Regions from separate parts of the Gracilibacillus pellucidus genome, predicted to be linked through region 1. Evidence: riboswitches for the same ligand, from Rfam matches in the RefSeq annotation. Region 1 holds a riboswitch; each other region holds the start of a gene.
The links. Region 1 has a riboswitch for S-adenosylmethionine ahead of SH601_RS03900 (bifunctional homocysteine S-methyltransferase/methylenetetrahydrofolate reductase). Riboswitches for the same ligand answer to the same signal wherever they lie in the genome.
Positions count from the first base shown of each region.

Region 2: another riboswitch for S-adenosylmethionine. It lies ahead of SH601_RS04425 (phosphoadenylyl-sulfate reductase); the one in region 1 lies ahead of SH601_RS03900 (bifunctional homocysteine S-methyltransferase/methylenetetrahydrofolate reductase).
Region 3: another riboswitch for S-adenosylmethionine. It lies ahead of SH601_RS00820 (Na+/H+ antiporter NhaC family protein); the one in region 1 lies ahead of SH601_RS03900 (bifunctional homocysteine S-methyltransferase/methylenetetrahydrofolate reductase).

Region 1 is NZ_JAWZSR010000002.1:93,843-101,870, reverse strand. It holds gene metE (5-methyltetrahydropteroyltriglutamate--homocysteine S-methyltransferase) at 1-1,613, opposite strand, end outside; gene SH601_RS03900 (bifunctional homocysteine S-methyltransferase/methylenetetrahydrofolate reductase) at 1,628-3,475, opposite strand; SAM riboswitch class I at 3,561-3,665, opposite strand; gene SH601_RS03895 (nitroreductase family protein) at 3,821-4,387, shown strand; gene SH601_RS03890 (bifunctional metallophosphatase/5'-nucleotidase) at 4,701-6,245, shown strand; gene SH601_RS03885 (LysM peptidoglycan-binding and 3D domain-containing protein) at 6,449-7,285, shown strand; gene SH601_RS03880 (Gfo/Idh/MocA family protein) at 7,480-8,028, shown strand, end outside.
Region 2 is NZ_JAWZSR010000002.1:217,310-225,337, forward strand. It holds gene SH601_RS04410 (APC family permease) at 395-1,633, shown strand; gene SH601_RS04415 (bifunctional transcriptional activator/DNA repair enzyme AdaA) at 1,740-2,318, shown strand; gene SH601_RS04420 (aldo/keto reductase family protein) at 2,711-3,655, shown strand; SAM riboswitch class I at 3,919-4,034, shown strand; gene SH601_RS04425 (phosphoadenylyl-sulfate reductase) at 4,108-4,836, shown strand; gene SH601_RS04430 (assimilatory sulfite reductase (NADPH) flavoprotein subunit) at 4,895-6,694, shown strand; gene cysI (assimilatory sulfite reductase (NADPH) hemoprotein subunit) at 6,707-8,028, shown strand, end outside.
Region 3 is NZ_JAWZSR010000001.1:165,035-173,062, forward strand. It holds gene SH601_RS00790 (Gfo/Idh/MocA family protein) at 158-1,201, shown strand; gene SH601_RS00795 (sugar phosphate isomerase/epimerase family protein) at 1,325-2,293, shown strand; gene SH601_RS00800 (Gfo/Idh/MocA family protein) at 2,311-3,351, shown strand; gene SH601_RS00805 (sugar phosphate isomerase/epimerase family protein) at 3,364-4,125, shown strand; gene SH601_RS00810 (PTS sugar transporter subunit IIA) at 4,436-4,927, shown strand; gene SH601_RS00815 (cupin) at 4,968-5,324, opposite strand; SAM riboswitch class I at 5,643-5,743, shown strand; gene SH601_RS00820 (Na+/H+ antiporter NhaC family protein) at 5,843-7,150, shown strand; gene SH601_RS00825 (MerR family transcriptional regulator) at 7,163-7,993, opposite strand.

The sequences.
Region 1 (8,028 bases):
TGCGCATAAGTTATTTCTTTTACCGTTATTGCTTTTTCCCATTCTACATTACCGACTAAAAGTGGAGGTTTAACACAGCGTGAACCATAGGATTGCACCCAGCCAAATTCAGTAACAGCAAAACCTTTAAGTTTCTCACCAAAATATTCGACCATATCAGTTCGTTCAAATTCTCCATGTACAAGCACATCTAAATCTAGTTTTTCTTGAATGTGAATCCATCTTTTTGTTTCGGATTCAATAAACTCATTGTATACTTGTTCAGAAATTTCTCCTTTACGCCATTTTGTTCTTGTTTGCTTTACTTCAAGCGTTTGTGGCAAACTTCCGATAGTCGTGGTAGGTAATAAAGGGAGTTGTAACTTCTTTTGTTGATATTTCTTTCTTTCCAAAAATGGCAGCTCTCGTTTTGCATCTTTTCGGATGCTTTCTGTTAAGTGACTACGGTAATCGGACTGATCTAAATAATTAATTGCCTCTTTACTTTCTGTAAAAGCATGTTGAACGGCATCATTTTCTTCATGTAAGGCAGTTGTTAGGGTTTGTATCTCTTTTAATTTTTCATCAGCAAAACTCAATCCGTTTTTCACTAGTGGATCTAGTTTCTCCTCTAGCTCTTTTGTTACAGGAACATGTAATAAGGAGCAAGATGGTTGAATAATCAATGTTTCAGGATTAGCGACTCGTTGGATCGTTTCTAAAAGTTGATATTTATCCTCTAAATCAGCTCGCCAGACATTGCGCCCGTTAATAATACCAACGCCTAAAGCTTTATCAGTTGGAAATCCGAATTTGTTGATGACATCTATATGTTCTCCGTGCACAAAATCTAGTCCAATTCCTTTAACAGGGAGTTTTATAATTCGGTGATAATGCTGTACTGTTTCGAAATAAGTTTGCAAAATGATCTGAACACCAGAAACATGGTCATCAATCATTTGGTAAACTCGTTCTACTAGTTTTATTTCTGTTTCTGATAGGTTAGTTCCTAAAATAGGTTCGTCTATTTGAACCCATTCTGCACCTGCAGCAGACAACTCATGAAGTATTTGCTCATATAAGGGTAGTAATTTGTTAACCCAATTTTCTAATTCATTTTCATGATAACCTTTAGCAAGCTTAACAAATGTGATAGGACCAACGATTACAGGTTTTCCATCGATATTTAATTCCTCTTTTGCTTCTTCATAGTAAGATAATGCTCTGTTTTCCAGTAAAGATGGTTCCGTACCTTGTAATTCGGGCACGATGTAGTGGTAATTAGTATTGAACCATTTTGTCATTTCAGCTGCTACTGCGTTTTTCTCTCCGCGAGCAATAGCAAAATAGCAAGACAGGTCAGTGGGATCGTGATGGGTAAAACGTTCTGGAATGATATTGAAAGAAATAGCTGTATCTAATAGATGATCGTATAAAGAAAAATCTCCGACAGGAATTAGATCTATACCTAACTCCTTTTGTTTTTTTAGGTTATGGAGACGTAAGCTCTTCATTTGTTCTTGAAGACAGGTAGCATTTATATCTCCACGCCAAAATGCCTCAATTGCTCTTTTCCATTGTCGCTTTTCGCCAATTCGAGGGTAACCTAGATTGCTACTAAGAATCGTTGTCATTATGAAAAACTCCTTTAATTATTTATTTTCATTGCTTGTGAAGCTTGTTTATTTGCATAATTCGTTAGCTCCACTGTTATGGGATAATGCAAGAACGGTGTGACAATGTAAATACCATTAAAATATTGTAGAGCTGTATCAATTAATTCTTTTGCGATTTCTTTCCCTTCCTGGATACTTTGTGTTTTATTCTGGGATTGCTTCATTCTAGATCGAACTTCATCAGGTAACTTCATACCCGGTACTTCATGGTGTAAAAATTCTGCATTTCGATAAGAGGTTAGTGGCATGATGCCAACGAAAATAGGTTGATCAATATGTTGAGTAAGTTGATGTAACTGAATAATTTGTTCATGATTGAAAATTGGTTGAGTCAAAAAGTAATCAGCACCGTGGTTAATTTTCTGCTCCATTCTTTTTACTGCCTTTTCAAGGTTCGCAACATTAGGATTGAACGCAGCGGCTACTTGAAAATGTGTTTTCGTTTTTAGTGAGTTACCGGCAAAGGATAATCCTTGATTACACTGCTGTTTAATGAGTCTTGTTAATTCGATAGATGTCACGTCAAAAACAGATGAAGCACCTGGGAAACCACCAATTCGTGTTGGATCGCCAGTGATCGCTAGAATTTCATGAAAGCCTAATGTATGGAGACCGAGTAAATGAGATTGAAGCCCGATTAAATTTCGATCCCGACATGTTAAATGAATAAGTGGTGTCACTTTACATCCTGCTTGCTTCATTTTTACAGCCATGGCAAAGTTACTAATACGTGGTGAAGCCAGAGAATTATCTGCTAATGTAATCGCGTCTGCTCCGGCATCTTCTAGTGCAAGTGCACCTTCGAGAAATGTGTCTGTATCTAGATGTTTTGGCGCATCTAACTCTACGATTACGGTGTGCTGTTTGCGAGCCTTTTCCGCTAATGGTATTGGCAAGGGAAGTTGTTGTTTGTTAGCAGTCTGCGTAAAATTAATTTTTTTCACCTTTTTTTGCTTAATCGGTGTTAATCCACTTATGCCATCTTTAACAGCGCTAATATGTTCTGGCGTTGTACCACAGCATCCACCAATTAAACGCACGCCTTGGTTACGGAACTCTTTTGCGCATTTTACAAAGTAGTCACTGTATTGGCTATAAACTAATTTCCCATTTTGGTAGGAAGGGAGACTTGCATTCGGATATGCAGCTAAATATGCTTTCTCAAGAAGTGGAACAGATTCTAATGCTTTAAGCATATAGTGAGGACCAAGATGGCAATTGACACCTACAACATCTGCACCTATGTCTTCTAATGTTTTCAAGGCTGTTGAAAGCTGTAATCCATTTTCCATCACACCTGGTTCATGCATCGACACATTGGTGATAATCGGCAATTTTGTTTCTTGTCTAGCAATCTCTAACACTTGCTTGATTTCTTCAAAGTCATAGTATGTTTCCAATAATAAGCCATCTATCCCTTCTAATAATAAAGAGAATAACTGCTCCTTAAAGCTACGGATGATGTCTTTCTTTGAAGCGATTAATTTTTGAACTCCTCTGATTCCTCCAATTGTTCCTAAAACAAATCCTTTGTCTTTGGCAGCAGTTTTAGCGAGTTGTATAGCTTTTGTATTTATCTCATGTACCTGCTCCTCTAAACCAAAACGCGACAATTTAATATAGTTTGCTCCATATGTGTTGGTTTGTATAACTTCAGCTCCAGCATCAAGATATGTTTGATGAACGTGGAGAATTTGGTCTGGATGCGTAAGGTTGTAAGATTCAAAGCAGCGATTGACACCGTGAGAGTATAGTAGGGTTCCTATTGCTCCATCAGCGACAACTAGTCTTTGTTGCAATGCATTGCGTAAATCAGACATTTTTTCACCTCTTTTCTATGTAGAATAAATGTTTATAACATAAAAAATCTCCGTCTATTGAAAGACGGAGATTAATTAACGTAAACTCTCATCTTTCAAGCAGCTATTGCTTGCTGGAATTAGCACCTTGTCATATTAGACGGTTGCTGAGGCTTCGTAGGGCCAGTCCCTCCACCTCTCTGGATAAGAAAAATTATTTAACTGATAGTATTTGTTAGAATGTTACATGAAAATAAAAAACATTGCAAGTTATTTTTGTGAATTTTCCGACAACTTGATTCTTTATCGAGATATGGTATGATAAACCTAGTTGAAAATCATTATCAGTAAGAGGGAGTCATGTTCATGAGTATCCAACAACTTATCACCGAACGTCGCTCGATATCGGTATATCGGGATAAAGAAGTACCAGCAAGTCTAATAGAAGAGCTATTAGAAACAGCAGTATGGGTACCTAATCATAAAATGACAGAGCCGTGGCGATTTGTTTTTGTGCAAGGAGAAGCAAAGGAAAAACTAGCCGAAATTAATCGAAAAGTTGCTATTTCTAAAGCGAATACAGAAGTAGAAGAAGAATTACAAGTGATTAGTGACAATGCTTATAACAAAATAATGAGTGTGCCATTCATCTTTTTTGTCATTAACACCCTACATCCACAAGAAAAATTAAGAGAAGAGGATTATGCTTCATCTAGCTGTTTAGTCCAAAACTTTAGCTTACTTGGTTGGGAAAAAGGGCTAAGTGTTTTCTGGAAAACAGGAAAGTTAGCATTCTGTGAAGAGACCGCTGCATTAATCGGTTTACAAGAAAATGAGCGGGTAGTTGGCCAAATTCAAGTAGGGTATCCTGCTAAAAATCAAACGCCTATTCCAAGAACAGCAGCAAAAAATAGAATTACAGTAATAAATTAAGTGTTGAAAAGAGGCTGCCTCAACCAATTTTGGTTGATCGCAGCCTCTTTTCAAGTTGCCAGAAAGCTAAGCATTCTATACATACTATTTTTCTGTAAAAAAAGACCGATGAAAGATATCATCGGACAAAAGAAAAAGGGGCTATCATTTTGTGAGAAAGCAATCTTTGCAGCATTGCTCAATTTGGAACAATTTAAATATATCAAATGAATGAAAAGAAGGTGTTAAAGCTAAGTTAAGAAATTGTAAAGATTTACCCAAATAGAAGTAGAAAACGCTATAATAGAAATAGATGTTTCTAGGAGGGTTTAGAATGGAAAAAGTGTCGATATGTGTAACAAGTGATGTTCACGGTTATATTATGCCTACTACTTATCGTGATCATCAAGAGGTGAATATTGGATTAGCCAAAGCTGCCTCTATTATTCAACATATAAGAGAGAAAAACCATACGATCTTAATCGACAATGGTGATTTTATTCAAGGAAGTCCTGCTACATATTATTTTGCCAAAAAACAAGGGGATCAAGCGAGTCCTGTTATTAAAGTAGCTAATCAATTAAAATATGATCTTGCAGTACTTGGGAATCATGAATTTAACTATGGATCAGACTATTTACAAAAAGCAGTGGACGCTGCTGAGTATCCTTTTTTGTCAGCTAATATAATAGATGAGAGAACGACTGAGCCATACTTCGGTAAACCCTACGTAATAAAAGAAATAGCTGGTATTAGAATGGCGATATTAGGATTAACGACACATTACATTCCTAATTGGGAAGAGCCAAAGCATATTGAACAATTACGTTTTGAGGATGCTTGTGAATCAGCTAAAAAGTGGGTTGCGAAAATACGTGAAACGGAAGCACCAGATGTGATGGTAGTATGCTATCATGGGGGATTAGAGCGTGACCCGCAAACTGGTGAACCAACTGAAGATTTAACAGGTGAAAATCAAGGCTATCAAATTTGCCAAGAAGTAGACGGAATAGACATTTTAATTACGGGTCACCAACACCGCTTTTTATCAGAAGAAATTAATGGTGTGACAGTCGTTCAACCAGGTAATAATGGGCAAGCAGTCGCAGAAGTAACGTTGTCTATTGGAGAAAAAGTAGAATCTATTACCTCTACTTTACACTATGTGGACGATGAGACGAAGGCAGATGAGCAAGTAATAGACTCCCTAAAAGAAGAGGAAAAAGCAGTGCAAGAATTTTTAGACCAAGTAATGACGAATGTCAAAGGTGATATGACGATATCAGATGGAATGGATGTTAGATTAAATGGTCATCCATTTATTAATTATATCAATCAATTACAATTAGATGTTTCAGGTGCTGACCTGTCTGGGACAGCGTTATTTAATGATACATCTCCAGGATTCGGCGAACAAATTACGATGAGAGATATTGTTTCAAACTATATTTACCCGAATACGTTAAAAGTTTTAAACATTACTGGTCATGATGTAAAAGCCGCATTAGAAAGGTCGGCTAGCTATTTTGCGTTAGAAGGTGATGAAATAGGTGTTAATCCATCTTTCTTACAACCGAAGCCCCAACCATATAACTATGATATGTGGCAAGGTGTTTATTACGAAATCAATGTATCAAAACCAATTGGCGAAAGAGTAGTAGTACTAGAATATGAGGGACAACCTCTGGATTTAGACCAAGAATTCCGAGTAGTAATGAATAACTATCGCGCAAGTGGTGGTGGTAACTACCATATGTTTAAAGATAAAGAAGTAGTCAAAGATATTGCCGTTGACATGACAGAATTAATTGCGGATGACCTATTGAAGAAGGCGGAATTGATACCAGATTTCACAAAACATTTCCGTGTTTTCAAATAATTATTAGATTACAAATATAGCATATAGTTAGAAAATGTTACGTAATGATGTATAAAATCTATGATTGTTGCCCCATAATGACAAATGTGACAAGCGTTTGTAATAAAGTAATGTTTGTTACAGACTCTTAAATTCACTGTAACCACAAAGGATGATCGCTGTGATATAGTGATGCTTGTCAACTTTGAAAGGAGGCAACAATGATGCGGAAATTTTTAGTGTCAGTAGGTTTTGTTGCAACTACATTTTTTATCGTGCTACCAGTTTCAGCAGCAGAATATGAAGTAGTATCAGGAGATAACTTGTGGGAAATCGCACAAGAACATAATACAACTGTTGCAGAGTTAAAGGAAATGAACGAGCTAGATTCAGACTTGATTTTCCCAAATCAAATGTTAGAAATAGATAAAGAGATTACTTATACAGTAGAAAGAGGAGATACATTAAGTAGAATCGCTTCTGAACATGATGTAACAGTGGACGATTTGAAAGAATGGAACAACCTCGAAACAAATTTAATTCTTGTAGATGAAGAATTAACGATTAAAGAACTTAACAAGTCTGAAATACAACAAGAAACAAACAAAGCAAGCGAGTCAAAAGAACAAACAGAGAAACAACAAACAAGTGAGCAGACAGAGAAAAAAGAAGTGAAGCAAGAGCAAAGTAAGGAAGAAACACCTGAAGCTTCTGAACCTGTCGTAGAAAAACAAGATACAGCGTCAACGGAAAGTTCTTCTGACCATAACGGTGAAACATTAACCGTAACTGCTACAGCTTATACAGCAGACTGTGCCGGTTGTTCAGGAGTTACTGCAACAGGAATCGACTTAAATGAAGATCGCAATATGAAGGTAATTGCTGTTGACCCTAGTGTTATTCCACTTGGCTCTAGAGTATATGTGGAAGGTTACGGGGAAGCAATTGCAGGAGATACTGGTGGAGCGATTAAAGGTAACAAAATTGACATTCACGTACCAACTGCATCCGATGCAACTAATTGGGGAGTACGTACGGTAGATGTCACCATTTTAGATTAATAGTAGGATAGAAAGCTCTCTCGAATTATATCGAGAGAGTTTTTTTAGCCAATTAAAACAAATAAACTCAAAAACACTTAAAAGAAATCACAGATTATGAGTTGCTATTTTTAAATAGATATTTTATAATTTTAACAACGTTGTTATTTCGTTTTGTGCAAACGATTACAAAAATATTATTGGGAGTGTTTGATGTGACGAGGAAATATGTTCTAGTTGGAACTGGGGGACGTGCAGAGTTTTTTTATGGTGCGATGGTGCGAGATTTTCAAGAAACGTGTGAGTTAGTTGCTTTTTGCGATAGTAATCAAACAAGACTAAATTACGCGAATAAATTATTAACAGATAAATATGGTGTAGAGGAAATCAACACGTATACGCAAGAGCGATTTGATGAAATGATCGAAACAGAAAAACCTGATATTGTCATTGTTACTTCAGTAGATAGAACACATCATCGTTATATCATTCGTGCGTTGGAATTAGGCTGTGATGTCATTACAGAAAAACCAATGACAGTGGACGCGGAGAAAACGCAAGCAATTATTGATGCGATTGAACGAACAGGGCAAAATGTTCGCGTAACATTTAATTATCGTTATGCACCACATAATACGAAGATTCGCGAGCTTATTCGTGACGATGTTATTGGTAAAGTGAATTCTGTTCACTTTGAATGGGCGTTAGATACGCAACATGGCGCTGATTATTTCCGTCGCTGGCACCGTGATAAACGCAATAGC
Region 2 (8,028 bases), 120 kb from region 1:
GAGTTTTTGACTCCCGCTGATTGTTGTCAAGTTAGCATCTATAGTCTAAGTGTTAACTAGTTGCTTCTCTATTATTTTTGAGTAAAATAGGTAATCTTTATCCAAAATAATACTCTGTCCAGAAAATTCTCGGATACGAATTACCCCCCATATTTGGTTTACTCCTCTTAGATAAAATTGATCTTTCAAGTATTGTCCTGACTTCAGGGGTACCTCAAACAATCTGCACCTAGTGAATTTCAAGCTAAACAATCGAATTCTCGAATGTTAAAGATTCAAGTTTTTAGATTAGACTTATACAACATAATATTAAATATTAGAATTAGACCGCAAGAAATGAGAAGTACTAGACTCCCACTTAATGATACAGTTTTACTGAAGGAAGGGATGTCTTATGGAAAAACGTTCAATTGGTTTATATGAAGGGATAGCATTATATATTGCCGCAATACTAGGTTCAGGAGTTCTTTTTATTTCCTCCGTCACTGCTTCTATCGCAGGCCCTGTCTCCATATTATCATGGATAATTGTAATTATTGCTAATCTCCCACTTGCCTACACATTTGCTTGTCTAGCACGTGAATATCCGGATGCCGGAGGAGCAGCTACTTTTGTCAGAAGATCATTTGGATTTCATTCTGGAAATATTGTAGGTTGGTTTTACTTTGTAACTGCTGCAGTTGGACAAACAATTGTATCTTTAACTGGGGCATTTTACGTTAGTCATGCTTTTGGATTTTCTGACTTTACAAGAAGGTTACTCGCATTCACCATTCTAATCATTGCTGGTATAACTAATTACAACGGAGTTAAAATGAGTGGTAGAGTCGCATTAATCCTGAGTGGTTGCTTACTATTATTACTTACACTTACTGTTATCGTTTCAATACCGAATATTGATTTAGATAATTTCACTCCTTTTGTGCCTAATGGATGGCATTCAACAGGAATAGCAATAACAGCAATATTTTGGGCATTTTTTGGCTGGGAAGCCATTTGTAATCTTGCGAATCACTTTAAGAACCCCAATAAAAGCATTGTTAATAGTACCTTTATTAGCGTAATAATTATAGGAATATTATTTTTAGCACTAAGCTTTGTAACAATCGGAACTGGGACATACGGAAGTATAGAAAGTGATCTTTCACCAATTGGTGCTATAATGGGAGAAACGCTAGGAATTGGCGCACAAATCGTTACTGCTATATCGGCATTTTTCATTTGTATAGGAACTTCGAATGCATTTGTAGCTAGCCTAACACAACTCGGTTATTCTTTAAGTAGAGACGGTGCATTTCCAAAACAATTATCGCTTATACATCCAACAAAGCAAATCCCAAGACGTATGGTCATTTTTATAATTGGTTTTGCGGGTATCGGAGTTATTATTACAGAATCCTTTACAATGGCATTTAATGATATCTTATTTATCCCAACCTCATTAGGTGTGATTGTCTATATTTTTTCTATGGCTGCTGGTGTTAAGCTTTTTAAAAATAAAACATTACCCTGGTACGCCTCTTTAGTATCAATAATCTTTTGTATCCTTGTGTTACCGTTCTTTCAATTGTACATTTTTGTTCCGGCAATCGTTATTGCTTTATACATTAGCTATATGACATTTCAAAAATGATTTTGTCTTCTGACTAAAAAGCAGGTTGAATATAATTAATTTATACGGGAATTTTCTTACTATACGTTAGCTTCAAGATTCATTATTGATAGGAGAGTAATTTTTCATGAAATCAAATACTCCGTTTTCTTCCGAGTTAATGTGGAACGCAGTAGTTACATGTGATAAAAGATATGATGGAATGTTTTTTTATGCGGTAAGGACAACTGGTATTTTCTGTCGTCCATCTTGTAAATCTAAAACTCCAAATATTGATAATATATGCTTTTTTGAAAATGTTGAGGATGCTATACACCAAGGATTTAGACCATGTAAAAGATGTCAACCTGAACTATCTATTAAAACATATGATCCTCAGCAAGAAATAGTTGATGTTACAATCAATTATTTAAAACAGCACTATCAAGAAAAATTAACCTTAAACTATATCGCTTTCCAAATTGGGGTAAGCCCTTATTATTTAAGCCGAATTTTCACAGAAAAGTTAAACATCAGCCCTCTAAAATATCTAGAATCCATTAGAATTCGTGAAGCTCAGCAATTATTACTGAATACCGTCCATAATAGTACAGAAATTTGCTTTCAAGTAGGATATAATAATTTTTCTAGTTTCTATAGACACTTCAAAAAAAATTGCGGGTGCTCACCATCCCAATATAGATATAAAAATGGAATTAGAAATTAGAACCAGAAACAAACTAGAAAGCTAAGGCATCCTATTATTAAATAAGAAGTTAACTTTTTAGAGGTACCTCTCTCAAGAAACCATTTTTATTTATAGATTCTCCTATCCATAAATTTAAAATATGGTAAACATATTCCCGCTAATGAGCCTATGCTGGTTAAGATTTTTAGGTAATGCTCCTCTATTTTCTTCCAATAACTTCAAGTAATTACGACATGCCCAAGAGCACATTCCATAAAATCGTCTCTCATAAACATTCTTATGGAACGTCATTCCAGCTTAATGTAAGTAATACTACGAAGATTGATTAAATCCCAAACAAATCATTCGATTCTTATCTAGTATTCTTTTATAATTGTGTAAACGCTTAATAATATAAGGAGGTTTTTTTGATGGAGTATCGTCGTTTAGGTAACACTGGTTTAAAAGTTAGTGAAATTAGTTTAGGTAGCTGGCTTACATATGGTGGCTATGTAGAAGAACAAAAAGCAGAAGCATCGATTGATAAGGCATATGACCTAGGTATTAACTTTTTTGATACAGCAAACGTCTATATGCGTGGGGAAGCAGAAAAAATTGTTGGAAAAGCATTGAAAAAATATCCACGAAGCTCTTATGTCCTTGCCACTAAAGTATTTGGTGATATGGGCGATGGGCCTAATGACCGTGGTCTTTCACGCAAACACATTACAGAGCAATGTAATGCAAGCTTACAAAGACTTGGTTTAGATTATGTCGACATCTACTATTGCCACCGTTACCACCAAGATACACCATTAGAAGAAACATTACGTGCCTTAGATGACCTTGTTCGACAAGGTAAAATCTTATATATCGGCGTTAGTGAATGGACTGCCGAACAAATTTCAGAAGCCGTTCATTTAGCTGATAAGAAACTACTAGATCGAATTGTCGTCAACCAACCAAATTATAGTATGCTTCACCGCTATATTGAGGATGAAATCATCCCTGTTAGTGATAAACATGGTATTGGTCAAGTTGTCTTCTCTCCTCTTGCTCAAGGTGTATTAACTGGTAAGTACAAAAAAGGTGAAGCAATTCCTTCAGGTAGTCGCGCAGCCCAAGAAAATTTAGATTTATCTCGTATTCTAACAGAGCAAAACTTAGAACGTGTTGAAGCTCTTCAAGGTATCGCAGCTAACGAAAATCTTTCATTAACTCAATTGGCAATTGCTTGGATACTACGTCAGGATAACGTTTCTAGTGCGTTAATTGGTGCAAGCAGACCCGAACAAATTGAAGAAAATGCTAAAGCTTCTGGCGTAAAATTAGCACCAGGAACCATTGAAGAAATCGAGAATATATTAAAAGCATGAAATTAACTTCCATCTGTGAAGGCTATTGGCCGTAACTCCTTTTCATTATACTCGAAAGGTTTATGGACATTTACACCGTGATAAACAAAAAAGTAACGATATTTCGATTGCAAACCCTGAAATTTCGTTACTTTTTTTCATATTAGCTCGGGTTTTAATTAAAACCTAGTAACTTGGTATTAATTTTTACATTTTTTTCTTAAAGTTATTGACTTTACTATTTCTACTGTTTACTATAGTAGTAACAAAAGACTTAAATGCAATTCTTATCCAGAGAGGTGGAGGGGCAGGCCCTGTGAATCCTCGGCAACAGGTTCTTAAATCGTAATACTGTGCCAAATCCTGCGGAAACAGCATATGCTGAACCGAAAGATGAGAAGGAATTAACTTAGATTATTCGCCTTCTTATCACCTTGGTAAGAAGGCTTTTTAATAAGGAGGAGCAAATATTCATGCTGACTTATGAAACGTACTATGATAGTCCGCTCAATAATGAGACCCCAAGTCCTGATGACCCGACAAAAGGAGCAGAAAAGATTTTAGAATGGGCCTATCAAACATACGGAGATTCCTTAGTCTATGCTTGTAGCTTTGGAGCAGAAAGTATGGTTTTGATTGATATGATTGCGCGTGTTAAGCCTGATGCTAGTTTAGTATTTTTAGACACTGGTTTACATTTTCAAGAAACCTATGATTTGATTGACGAAGTGAAGGAGCGCTATCCACTATTATCTATCGAAATGAAGCAGCCTGAACTGACTGTTGATGAACAACGCGAAAAACACGGAGCTGCCTTATGGAGTAGGAAACCAGATCAATGTTGCTATATCCGCAAAGTAAAACCATTGGAAGAAGCACTTAGCGGAGCGACTGCATGGATATCTGGTTTAAGAAGAGCGCAATCACCCACTAGAGCGAATACCGATTTTTTGAACAAAGACGAACGCTTTCAATCAATTAAGGTTTGCCCTTTAATTCATTGGTCTTGGGATGATGTATGGGATTATATTGAGAAGCACCAATTACCATACAATAAACTACATGATCAAAATTATCCAAGTATTGGTTGTGTTCCGTGTACATCACCTGTCACAGATGCAAGTGACGAGCGTTCAGGAAGATGGGCCAATTCTCAAAAAACAGAATGTGGTTTACATGTGGCACCACCAACATCCAATTAAATTTTTTTACGCTTAAACTCGAGTAAAACTATCGGAATAATTAAAAGAGGTGAATATATTGACATTACAAGTGGTAAACAGTCCGTTTGATGAAAAGCAGACGGAAATACTAAATCAAATTCTCCCAACTTTAACTGATGCACAAAAAAACTGGCTAGCAGGGTATCTAGCTGCTTCACAGGGAGTAACAAACGTAGTACCACCAACACCAACAGTAGAAACTAAGGAGCCTGTTCAAACAAGCACTCGTACCGTCACTATTTTATTTGGGTCCGAAACAGGTAATAGCCAAGCATTAGCAGAACAATTATCGACTCAGCTAAAAGAGATTAATCGTGATGTTACCGTATCTTGCATGGACGATTTTAAACCAAAAAAATTAAAAGAAGTAGAAGATTTACTTATTATTACGGCTACACACGGCGAAGGAGATCCACCTGATAATGCCATTGAATTCCATGAGTTCTTACACGGTCGTAAGGCTCCAAAACTCGACAATGTGAATTTCTCTGTTTTATCACTTGGAGATGAGTCGTATGAATTCTTTTGCCAAACAGGTAAAGACTTTGATAAACGATTAGAAGAATTAGGTGCTACGAGAATTCACCCACGCGTTGATTGTGACGTTGATTATGAAGAATTAGCAGAAGAATGGGCAAAAGAAGTAATCGCCACTTTACAAAAAGATGCAGGTGCTACGAATGCTCCAACAACTACTGTAACACCTACTGAACAAACTTTTTCAAAAAGCAATCCATACACTGCTGAAGTACTAGAAAATATTGTACTTAGTGGAAAAGGGTCTAACAAAGAAACAAGACATATCGAAATTTCACTAGAAGGATCTAATTTCCAATATGAACCTGGTGATTGTTTAGCAATTAATCCTAAAAACGATCCAGCCCTTGTAGCAGCTATTATCGAAGAATTGAAGTGGAATCCTGAACAGACTATCCCTATTAATAAACAAGGGGAAATCCGTTCCGTGCAGGAAGCCTTAACATCCATTTTCGAGATTACTAGACTAACAAAAGGATCATTGGAGAAAGCAAGCACCTATTTCCAAAATGAAAAATTACAACAATTAGTACAAAATTCTGACGAAGTAAAAGCATATATTGATGGTCGAGATCTCTTAGATTTAATCATTGATTACCCACCAGAACAATTGGACCCGACAACTATTATGCATTTCATGCGAAAAATTCCAGCTAGACAATACTCGATTTCAAGCAGCTATCAAGCAAACCCAGATGAAGTGCATTTAACCGTTGCAACTGTAAAATATCAGGCACATGGTCGAGATCGAAGTGGTGTATGTTCAGGTGAAATCTCTGACCGAATTAAACCTGGAGATCAGCTCAATGTTTATGTACACAAAAATCCAAACTTTAAATTCCCGATGGATGAGGCGACACCAGTTATTATGATCGGACCTGGAACAGGCGTAGCACCGTTTAGAGGGTATATTGAAGAACGTGAAGAACTTGAATTAAAAGGGAAAACATGGCTCTTCTTCGGTGATCAGCATTTCCGGACGGACTTCCTTTACCAAGTAGATTGGCAAAGATGGATACAGCAAGGCTATTTAACGAAGATGGACGTTGCCTTCTCCAGAGATACAGATGAAAAGGTATATGTACAACATCGTATGCAGGAAAAAGCAAAAGAACTATTTGAATGGCTAGAAGCTGGTGCACACCTTTATGTTTGTGGAGATGAAAAGAGAATGGCAAAAGACGTACATGATACATTGATTTCTATCATCAGCCAAGAAGGTAACCTTAGCGAAGAAGAAGCAAAAGAATATATCAATCAATTAAAACACGAAAAAAGATATCAACGCGATGTGTATTAAGGGGGATGACATATGGTAAATGATCCGAAGAAACTTGATCCAATGGAAAAACTGAAAGATGAAAGTCGTTATTTGAGAGGTACGATTCAAGAAGGTTTAGATGATCCGATAACCGCTGCTATATCAGAAGATGATACGAAATTATTAAAATTCCACGGCAGCTATCAACAAGATGATCGGGATATTCGTGATGAACGCCGAAAACAAAAATTAGAGCCTGCTTATCAATTTATGCTACGAATTGCTATCCCTGGTGGTGTCGCAACACCTGAGCAATGGCTTGCAACAGACGACTTGGCAGAAGCGTATGGTGATAACACGATTAAACTAACGACTCGCCAAGCCTTTCAATTACACGGCATCTTAAAATGGAATTTAAAAGATACGATAAAAACCATTAACAAAGTTTCCATGACAACTATCGCTGCATGTGGAGACGTAAACCGAAATGTCATGTGTAATCCCAATCCTTATCAATCAGATGTCCATCAAGAAGTACAAGATTGGGCACAAGCCATTAGTGATCACCTATCACCTAAAACAGGTGCTTACCATGAAATATGGTTAGATCAAAAGAAAGTAATCGACTCAAAAGAGGAAGTAGAGCCTATCTACGGAAAAACCTATTTGCCTCGAAAATTTAAAATCGGAATCGCGGTCCCTCCTTCTAATGATATTGATGTATTTTCACAAGATATCGGATTAATTGCGATTCTGGAAAATGATCAATTACAAGGCTTTAATATCGTCGTTGGTGGTGGTATGGGATCTACTCACGGGAACACAAAAACATATCCGCAGCTTGGGAAAATTGCTGGATATGCTCCAAAAGAGAACATTGTCGATGTAACAGAAAAGATCGTTACTATTCAGCGTGATTATGGCAACAGATCGGATCGTAAAAACGCGAGATTCAAATATACCATCGATCGTTACGGGCTTGATTGGTTCAAACAAGAGCTAGCTGAACGACTGGGGTGGGAATTAACAGAAGCAAAAGATTATAAATTTGACCATAATGGTGACAGATATGGTTGGGTCAAAGGTAAAAACAGATGGCACCTTACCCTTTTCATCGAAAACGGACGTGTAAAAGATGAAGATGGCTATCAATTAAGAACAGCATTACGAGAAATCGCCCATATCCATACAGGTGATTTCCGTTTAACACCAAACCAAAATCTAGTTATCGCCAATGCAACAGCACAGAAAAAGAAAAAAATTATTGAAATTCTTGAAAGTTACGGTATTCAAGATGAGAAAAAATACTCTGGCTTACGTAAAAATTCCATCGCATGTGTTGCACTACCTACATGTGCGTTAGCAATGGCAGA
Region 3 (8,028 bases), on a different contig from region 1:
TATATCATTTATGTTCAATTAAGTTTAGATAATTTAAGATAGTAAATAAGTAATGAAAAGGTTCACAAATAGTATTCTATAGAATGACTTGTTTTGTAAACCTTTTCAATTTTGTGTATCAGCAAGCTAATCTAAGGATGAGAAGGGGAAATGAATGATGAACAAATTAAAAGTTGCAGTAATTGGTTGTGGAAGTATAGCGATTCACCGTCATTTACCAGAATATCAAGCGAATCCTCATGTAGAGATTGTAGCTGTCTGTGATATAAAAGAGGACCGAGCAGAACATACAGCGGAGAAGTATCAGACAGTAGCTTATACTGATTATCATCGTGCGATAACAGAATCTGGTGCAGAGCTTGTGAGTGTATGTTTACCAAACTATTTACATGCCCCGGTATCGATTTTCGCAGCAGAAAATGGTAAGCATGTGTTATGTGAAAAACCAATGGCTACATCGCATGAAGAGGCTCAGCAAATGATAGAGGTAAGCGCAAAAGCAGGCAAAAAGTTAATGATAGCCCATAATCAACGATTTGTTCCAAGTCATCAGAAAGCAAAAGAATTAATTGGGAATGGTGAAATTGGAAAAGTATATAGTTTCCGTACCGCATTTGGACACGGAGGGCCAGAAGGATGGAGTATTGACGGAAAGGACAGTTGGTTTTTCCGTAAAAAAGAAGCATTTATAGGTGCGTTAGGAGATCTTGGTGTTCATAAAGCAGATGTAATTCGTTATGTATTAGGAACGGAGTTTACCGAAGTAGCATCCATGGTTGAATCGTCTGCGAAAGAAAATAGTGATGTCGATGATCAAGCTATTACTATTTTGCGAAGTGAGAATGGGGTCATTGGAACGTTAACAGCTAGTTGGGCATATCGAGCAGGTGAAGATAATTCGACCGTAATTTATGGAGAGAAGGGTATGCTTCGACTTGAGGATGATCCGATTTATAGTTTAGTAGCTTCCTACACCGATGGATCCACAGTAAACTATGAATTAGGTCAAATTCAAACAAATGATAGTGGTGGTCAAACTTCAACAGGTGTTATTGATCACTTTGTTGATAGTGTGAGAAATGATACGAAACCATTGATTGATGGAGAAGAAGGATATAAGTCATTACAAATTATTCTAGCTGCTTTGGAAGCAAATGAAACGAAGAAAAATATTTCTTTATCACGGTGCAAACGTCCGTAAAACAAAGAAGCAAAGATGGAAGATAAACGGACGTTAACACCCTGATAAGTTTCGCTAACAATCAGTGGGATTCAAAAACTCCCGCTGATAGAAGTCTCACTTTATAGATAGGAGGAAAAATAAATGAAATTAGGGGTATTTACTGTTTTGTTTTCTGATAAAAATTTTGAAGAAATGCTTGATCATGTGAAGATGAGTGGATTAGATGCAGTTGAGATTGGAACAGGAGGTTATCCAGGTGACGCGCATTGTCAGATCGATCAATTATTAGCGGATACAAACAAACGCGAACAATACTTACAAGCAGTGAAAGAGCGTGGTTTAACGATTAGTGCTTTTAGCTGTCACGGAAATCCGTTAACACCTGATCAGCAATTCGCTGCAGAGAGTGATCGTATTTTACGTAAAACGATCGAGCTTGCAGGGCTTACTGGTGTGCCGGTCGTAAATTGCTTCTCTGGTACACCTGGCGATCAGGAAAGTGCCAAAGTACCAAACTGGCCAGTTGCACCGTGGCCATCTGAATATGCAGAGGTTTTAGATTGGCAATGGGAAGAAAAGCTTATTCCTTATTGGAAGGAAATTGGAGAATTAGCCGAACAACATAATGTGAAAATTGGTATTGAATTACATGCAGGATTTTTAGTTCACACACCATATACCATGCTAAAACTTCGTGAGAATACAAGTTCAGCAATAGGTGCGAACCTTGATCCAAGTCATTTATGGTGGCAAGGAATTGATCCTGTGGCAGCGGTGAAAATTTTAGGGAAAGAAAATGCTATTCATCATTTCCATGCAAAAGATACGTATATTGACCAAGATAATGTCAATATGTACGGATTAACGGATATGCAGCCATACAGTAATATACAGACTAGAGCGTGGAATTTCCGCTCAGTTGGTTGTGGTCATAGTTTAGAGGTTTGGTCTAATATCATTAGCGCACTTAGAACATTTGGCTATGACTATGTTATTAGCATTGAGCATGAGGATCCAATCATGTCTATTGATGAGGGATTTGCTCGTGCTGTAGATAACCTGCAAGCGGTAACGATTAAGGAAAGTCCAACAAATATGTGGTGGGCATAGCGAAGGGAAGTTCGAAAATGGCTAAATTAAAAGTGGGATTAATAGGAGCAGGAGGTATAGCGACAAGTGTACACATTCCTGCATATCAAAAGTTAGCAGAGCAAGTAGAAATAGTTGCGGTAGCTGATGTTGTTTATGATAAGGCAAAGTCAGTTGCGAATGAACACGGTATTAACCTAGCCTTTTCTGATTATGGAGAGATGTTAAAAGAGCTTGATATGGACGCCGTTAGTATTTGTGTGCCAAATAAATTTCATAAAGACGCAGCAATTGCAGCACTAAATGCCGGTTGTCATGTTCTATGTGAAAAACCACCAGCAATGAATCAACAAGAGGCAGAAGAAATGGAGGAAGCAGCTAAAGCATCCAGTAGACTGTTGATGTATGGCTTCCATTATCGTTTTCAAACAGAGACACAAGCAGCAAAACGGTTTATTGATGCAGGCGAATTTGGTGATATTTATGCTGGTCGTGTTCAAGCAATTAGAAGGCGAGGTATCCCTGGTTGGGGTGTGTTTACGAATAAAGAACTGCAAGGTGGAGGGCCACTGATTGATATTGGTGTTCATATGTTAGATACAGCACTGTACTTGATGGGATACCCAGAACCTGCTGTTATCCTTGGGCAAACCCATCAGTTTCTTGGTACGAAGAAAGGTGTCGGCTTATTAGGTGAGTGGGATTATGAAAACTATACGGTTGAAGATATGGCTGTTGGAATGATTACATTTAAAAATGGGGCATCATTGGTGCTTGAGTCTGCCTTTGCAGCAAATGTTCAAGAAGCGGATAATATGCAAGTCTCTTTGATGGGCAGTAAAGGCGGTGCAGATATTTTTCCATTGAAAATGTATCAAGAAAAACACGATACGTTGATTGATATAACACCAGCTTATTTACCACAACACCATGCACATGAAGTAGAAGTTACTACGTTTGTTAGAGATTGTATCGAAGGTCATGTGACAGATCGTTACGCTAAACAAGGAACGAACATTCAAAAAATTATTGATGGACTTTATCAATCAGCGGAGACTGGTAAAGCCGTATATTTCTAGGAGGGAATATAAATGGGGAAAATAGCTATTCAATTATATTCAGTGCGTGAGCATACAACGAAAGACTTTTTAGGTACGTTACGTAAGCTAGGAGATATGGGATATGAAGCAGTTCAGTTCGCAGGTTTTTTTGATACGCCCGCAGAGCAATTAAAGGAAGTGATGGATGAGTCTGGATTAGTTGCTGCAGGCAGCCATATGCCATTTAAAACGTTAACAGGTGAAGAATTGGAAAAATCGCTTGAATATAATAAAAAGATTGGAAATGACTTAATTATTTGTCCGATACTTCCCGAAGAATTGCGAACAGATGAGGCAGCATATTATAAAGGAGCAGCTACATTAAATGAAATAGGGAAGAAATGTGCAGAAGCAGGCTTTACTTTTGCATACCATAATCATAACATGGAGTTCTTTGATCTTGGTAATGGAAAGACAGGCTTTGATATTTTATTTGAAGAGACGGATCCTGAGTATGTGCAAATAGAGCTTGATTGCTATTGGGCAACACATGCAGGAATAGATCCATTAACGATTATTAAAGAACATGACAAGCGCATTGTTTCTTTGCATATTAAAGATATGGTAGAAGAAAATGGCGAAAAACGTAGTATTGAAATAGGAAAAGGATCACTGGATATTGCTACACTTTGGCAAACAGGTGAATCTACCGATGTCCATTGGTATGTGATTGAACAAGAACAATTCGATGGAGACCCACTAGATAGTGCAAAGGAAAATGTCGTGAACTTAAAGCAAGTAATTAATAAATGAATGAAGTGATTGGTAACGTTTACTAGATTTGCTGACAAAAAGGGCAATGAATTCAGCTTTTTTTGTTAATAACTAGATTTACTGACATAATGTATTGTGCTTCCCTTTATTTTTGTCCATAACAAGTAAACAGATGAACGCCCAAAATGAAGCAGAACCAAAATTAAGGTCACTCATAAGGCGAATGAAAGTTTGTTGATGCTGTATAAGCTTCTTTTCTTACTATATAATTAGTAACATTTTCCTGTTTTTTTAGATTCTGATAGTTTATAATGGGAAATGGTAATAGACATCTTTGGAGGTAAGTCATATGTTTAAGAAGCTTTTTAAAAAGAAAGAGACAAATACAGATTTAGTAACGCCACTGACAGGGAAAGTAGTACCGTTGGCGCAGGTCCCTGATGAAGTTTTTTCACAAAAGATGATGGGGGACGGTATCGCTATCGAACCTACTGATAAGCAAGTTGTATCACCAATTGATGGGGAAGTTGTCGATGTATTTAAGACAAAGCATGCGATTAGTTTTCGCACTGATGGTGGTGCAGAAATTTTAATACATATGGGACTTGAAACTGTACAGTTAGACGGTAAAGGTTTTGAGATTCATGTGACAAACGGTCAAAAAGTGAAAAAAGGTGATGCTTTAGCAACATTCGACTTAGATGTCATTAAAGCAGAAGGTTATCAAACGATTACTCCTATCATTTTATTAAATGGAGAAGAATTTTCTTTGTCTAATGCAGCTGGTGAACAAGCTGTGACAGCAGGTGCGGATACACTTTTCCGTATTGAAAAGAAATAATATTTAACCATTAAGAATGAGCTTTTATCAAGAAAAAAGCTCATTCTTTTTTCTTGAATAACATAGAAGTATCAAGCTTTTCACCTTCAATGACGATGGCTATTAGTCCTTTATCTGTTTTTGTTTCGTGCCATTCATTTTCCCTCCAAAGCACAACTTCTCCTGGTCGAATAGCAACAAATTCATCAGATTTACCGCGTACCCAACCATTTCCACTAATAACGATAAACAGTTGTGGAACAACAGCTTGATGATATCCGATAAGTCCGTTCTGTTCTAGATGAATACAAGCAATTTGAGTAGTTTTTTCGGTTTTGGTTATAGGTGAAAGGGTAAAATCAGAGTGAAACTGGGTGATTTTTTTACCAACTTCTTTGTTCAGTTGGAATATCTCCATAGTAACTCTCCTTCATATGTAGATTTTATCACGGTGTAAACGTCCGTAAAACCCCCACTTCAAGGTTCGGGTGAAAACTAGGAAGCTAAGTGGGGGATAAACGGACGCTAACTCCCTGATAAGTCTCACTTTATCAAGATATAGTTCACTGATTGTGGCTTGTTCTATACTACCATATAATGTAATGTTTTGGAAGGTGGTCGGGCTTGTTTCAAGTGCGAAGTTATTAACCTATGGGACTGTATAAAAAAATGTCGAAAACTACTTGACATTATCCTCTCAAACTTGTACATTTGTATATACTTAAAAATTAAACATTTCTTATCCAGAGAGGTGGAGGGACTGGCCCTTTGAAGCCTCGGCAACAGCTCCATGAAGCAATGTGCCAACTCCAGTAGCGATTAGCTAGCAGATAAGAAGAGAGTATGAATGATTGAAGGACCTCTTCTAATACTAGATAGAGGTTCTTTTTTTGTGTTTGTAAACCACAAGAAATAGCAAAACGAGGAGGACAACTAGTGGAAAAACAATCAAAAGGTAATGCAGTAGCACTATTACCATTACTTGTTTTTATATTATTATTTATTGTATCGGGAATCGTTACGCATGATTTTTCCAGTATGCCAATTAATGTAGCGGTATTGATTGCTGCAGTAGTAGCGATTGCGATAAATCGAAAAGAAAAATTGTCGAAAAAGATAGAAGTGTTCACAAAAGGTGTAGGACACGAGAATATCATTTTAATGGTGATTATCTATATATTAGCAGGTGCTTTTTCAGAAGTAGCGGAAGGAATGGGAGCAGTTGATGCAACCGTAAATCTTGGTCTCTCTCTACTTCCTGCAAACTTGTTGATGGTAGGTTTGTTTATTATTGCTTGTTTTATTTCGCTTACAATGGGAACGTCAATGGGGACCGTTGTTGCACTTGCGCCGATTGGTATCGGAATTGCAGAACAAACAGATATTTCAATGGCTTTGGCGATGGCGACTATTATTGGTGGAGCGATGTTTGGTGATAACTTATCGATGATTTCGGATACAACGATTGCGGCAGCAAGGACACAAAATACAACGATGAGTGATAAGTTTAAAACCAATTTTTGGATAATACTTCCGGGTGCTATTATTACCATTATTATATTATGGGCCATTACACTTGGTAGTCATTTTACGGTTCAAGAAGATTATTCTTATCAAATTGTAAAAGTACTTCCATATCTTGCTGTTTTAATTGTAGCAATATTGGGAGTAAATGTACTAATCGTTTTAACTGGTGGCATTGTTTTTGCAGGAATTATTGGTTTATTAGATGGCTCTTTCACAGGAACAAGTTTAGTTCAAACAGCATCAGAAGGAATAATCAATATGCAAGATATTGCGATCATTGCTTTGTTAATTGGTGGTATTATAGGTATCATTCAGCATAACGGTGGAATTGATTACTTGTTACATGTTGTATCACGTCGAATCAAATCCAAAAAAGGTGCAGAGTTTGGAATTGCTGGACTTGTCAGTGCGGCAGATATTAGTACAGCTAATAATACGATTTCGATTATTATGACAGGTCCGCTAGCGAAAAATATTGCACAAGAATATCAAATAGACCCAAGGAAATCAGCTAGTATTCTTGATATTTTTGCAGCATGTTGGCAAGGGATTTTACCATATGGTGCGCAAATGCTTGCTGCTAGTGGGTTAGCTGCCATATCACCATTAAGCATCATACCGTATTCCTTCTATCCTATTTTATTAGGACTTAGTGGTATCATCGCCATTTTAATTGGCTTTCCACGATTTAAACAAAAAGCATCACAACAAGAGTAGGGCGCATTAGTCCTACTCTTTATTTTCCACGTGTATCATAATTTTCAGGACATACTCTTCTTCGCGATTTTTGACGGCAGCTTCATATACATATTCTTCTAAAATATATTCCCCGATCTCTAGATGCCTTCGATCCATTTCTTGCAAAAGTTTTTGGTAAGTTTGACCGACATGTTGGTATTCACCAATATGGTATCCAACTAAAAAATCTCCATCAACTGTTTGAAAAAAAGAATGATCTATTTTCGGTTCAAGTTGTTTGTTATATAAATAACTGTAATTAGTAAAATCCCCTTTTAGCGCATTTTCACGAGAAGTAATGGTACCAATCGGATAGCCTGTATCAAGATATGCATCAGATAATTCCACTAAAAAGTTATGGAATGCTTCTACAAATTCTTGATCTGATGCATTTTCAATATTGTTGCTTAAATAAAGGGTTTGTTTAGGTAGTCGTTCTACTCTAATTTGTTGAAAGTCTAGCTTCGTTGCTTCGTTTAACGACTGAATTTGTCCTTCTATCATGTTAACCTTCATTTCCAGTCGCCTTCGTTCTTCTAGTATCTTTTCTTGTTGTTCATACATGATCTTAAGCATTTTTTCTGGTGATTTATTTTGAGTGTATTGTTTTATTTCATCTAATGACATGCCTAAGTCTTTTAATAGGGCAATAACTGCGAATAACTCTAATTGATGAAATGAATAATAGCGGTATCCTTTTTCATTTTTTCGGATAGGTGACAAGATCCCGATTTGGTCATAATAAAAAAGAGTTTGTTTGTTCACTTTGCATAATTTAGCAAATTCTCCAGTTGTAAAATATTTTGTATTATTTTCAGTCATTTTTTATTCACTCCACTCTTGACTATATAGTTACT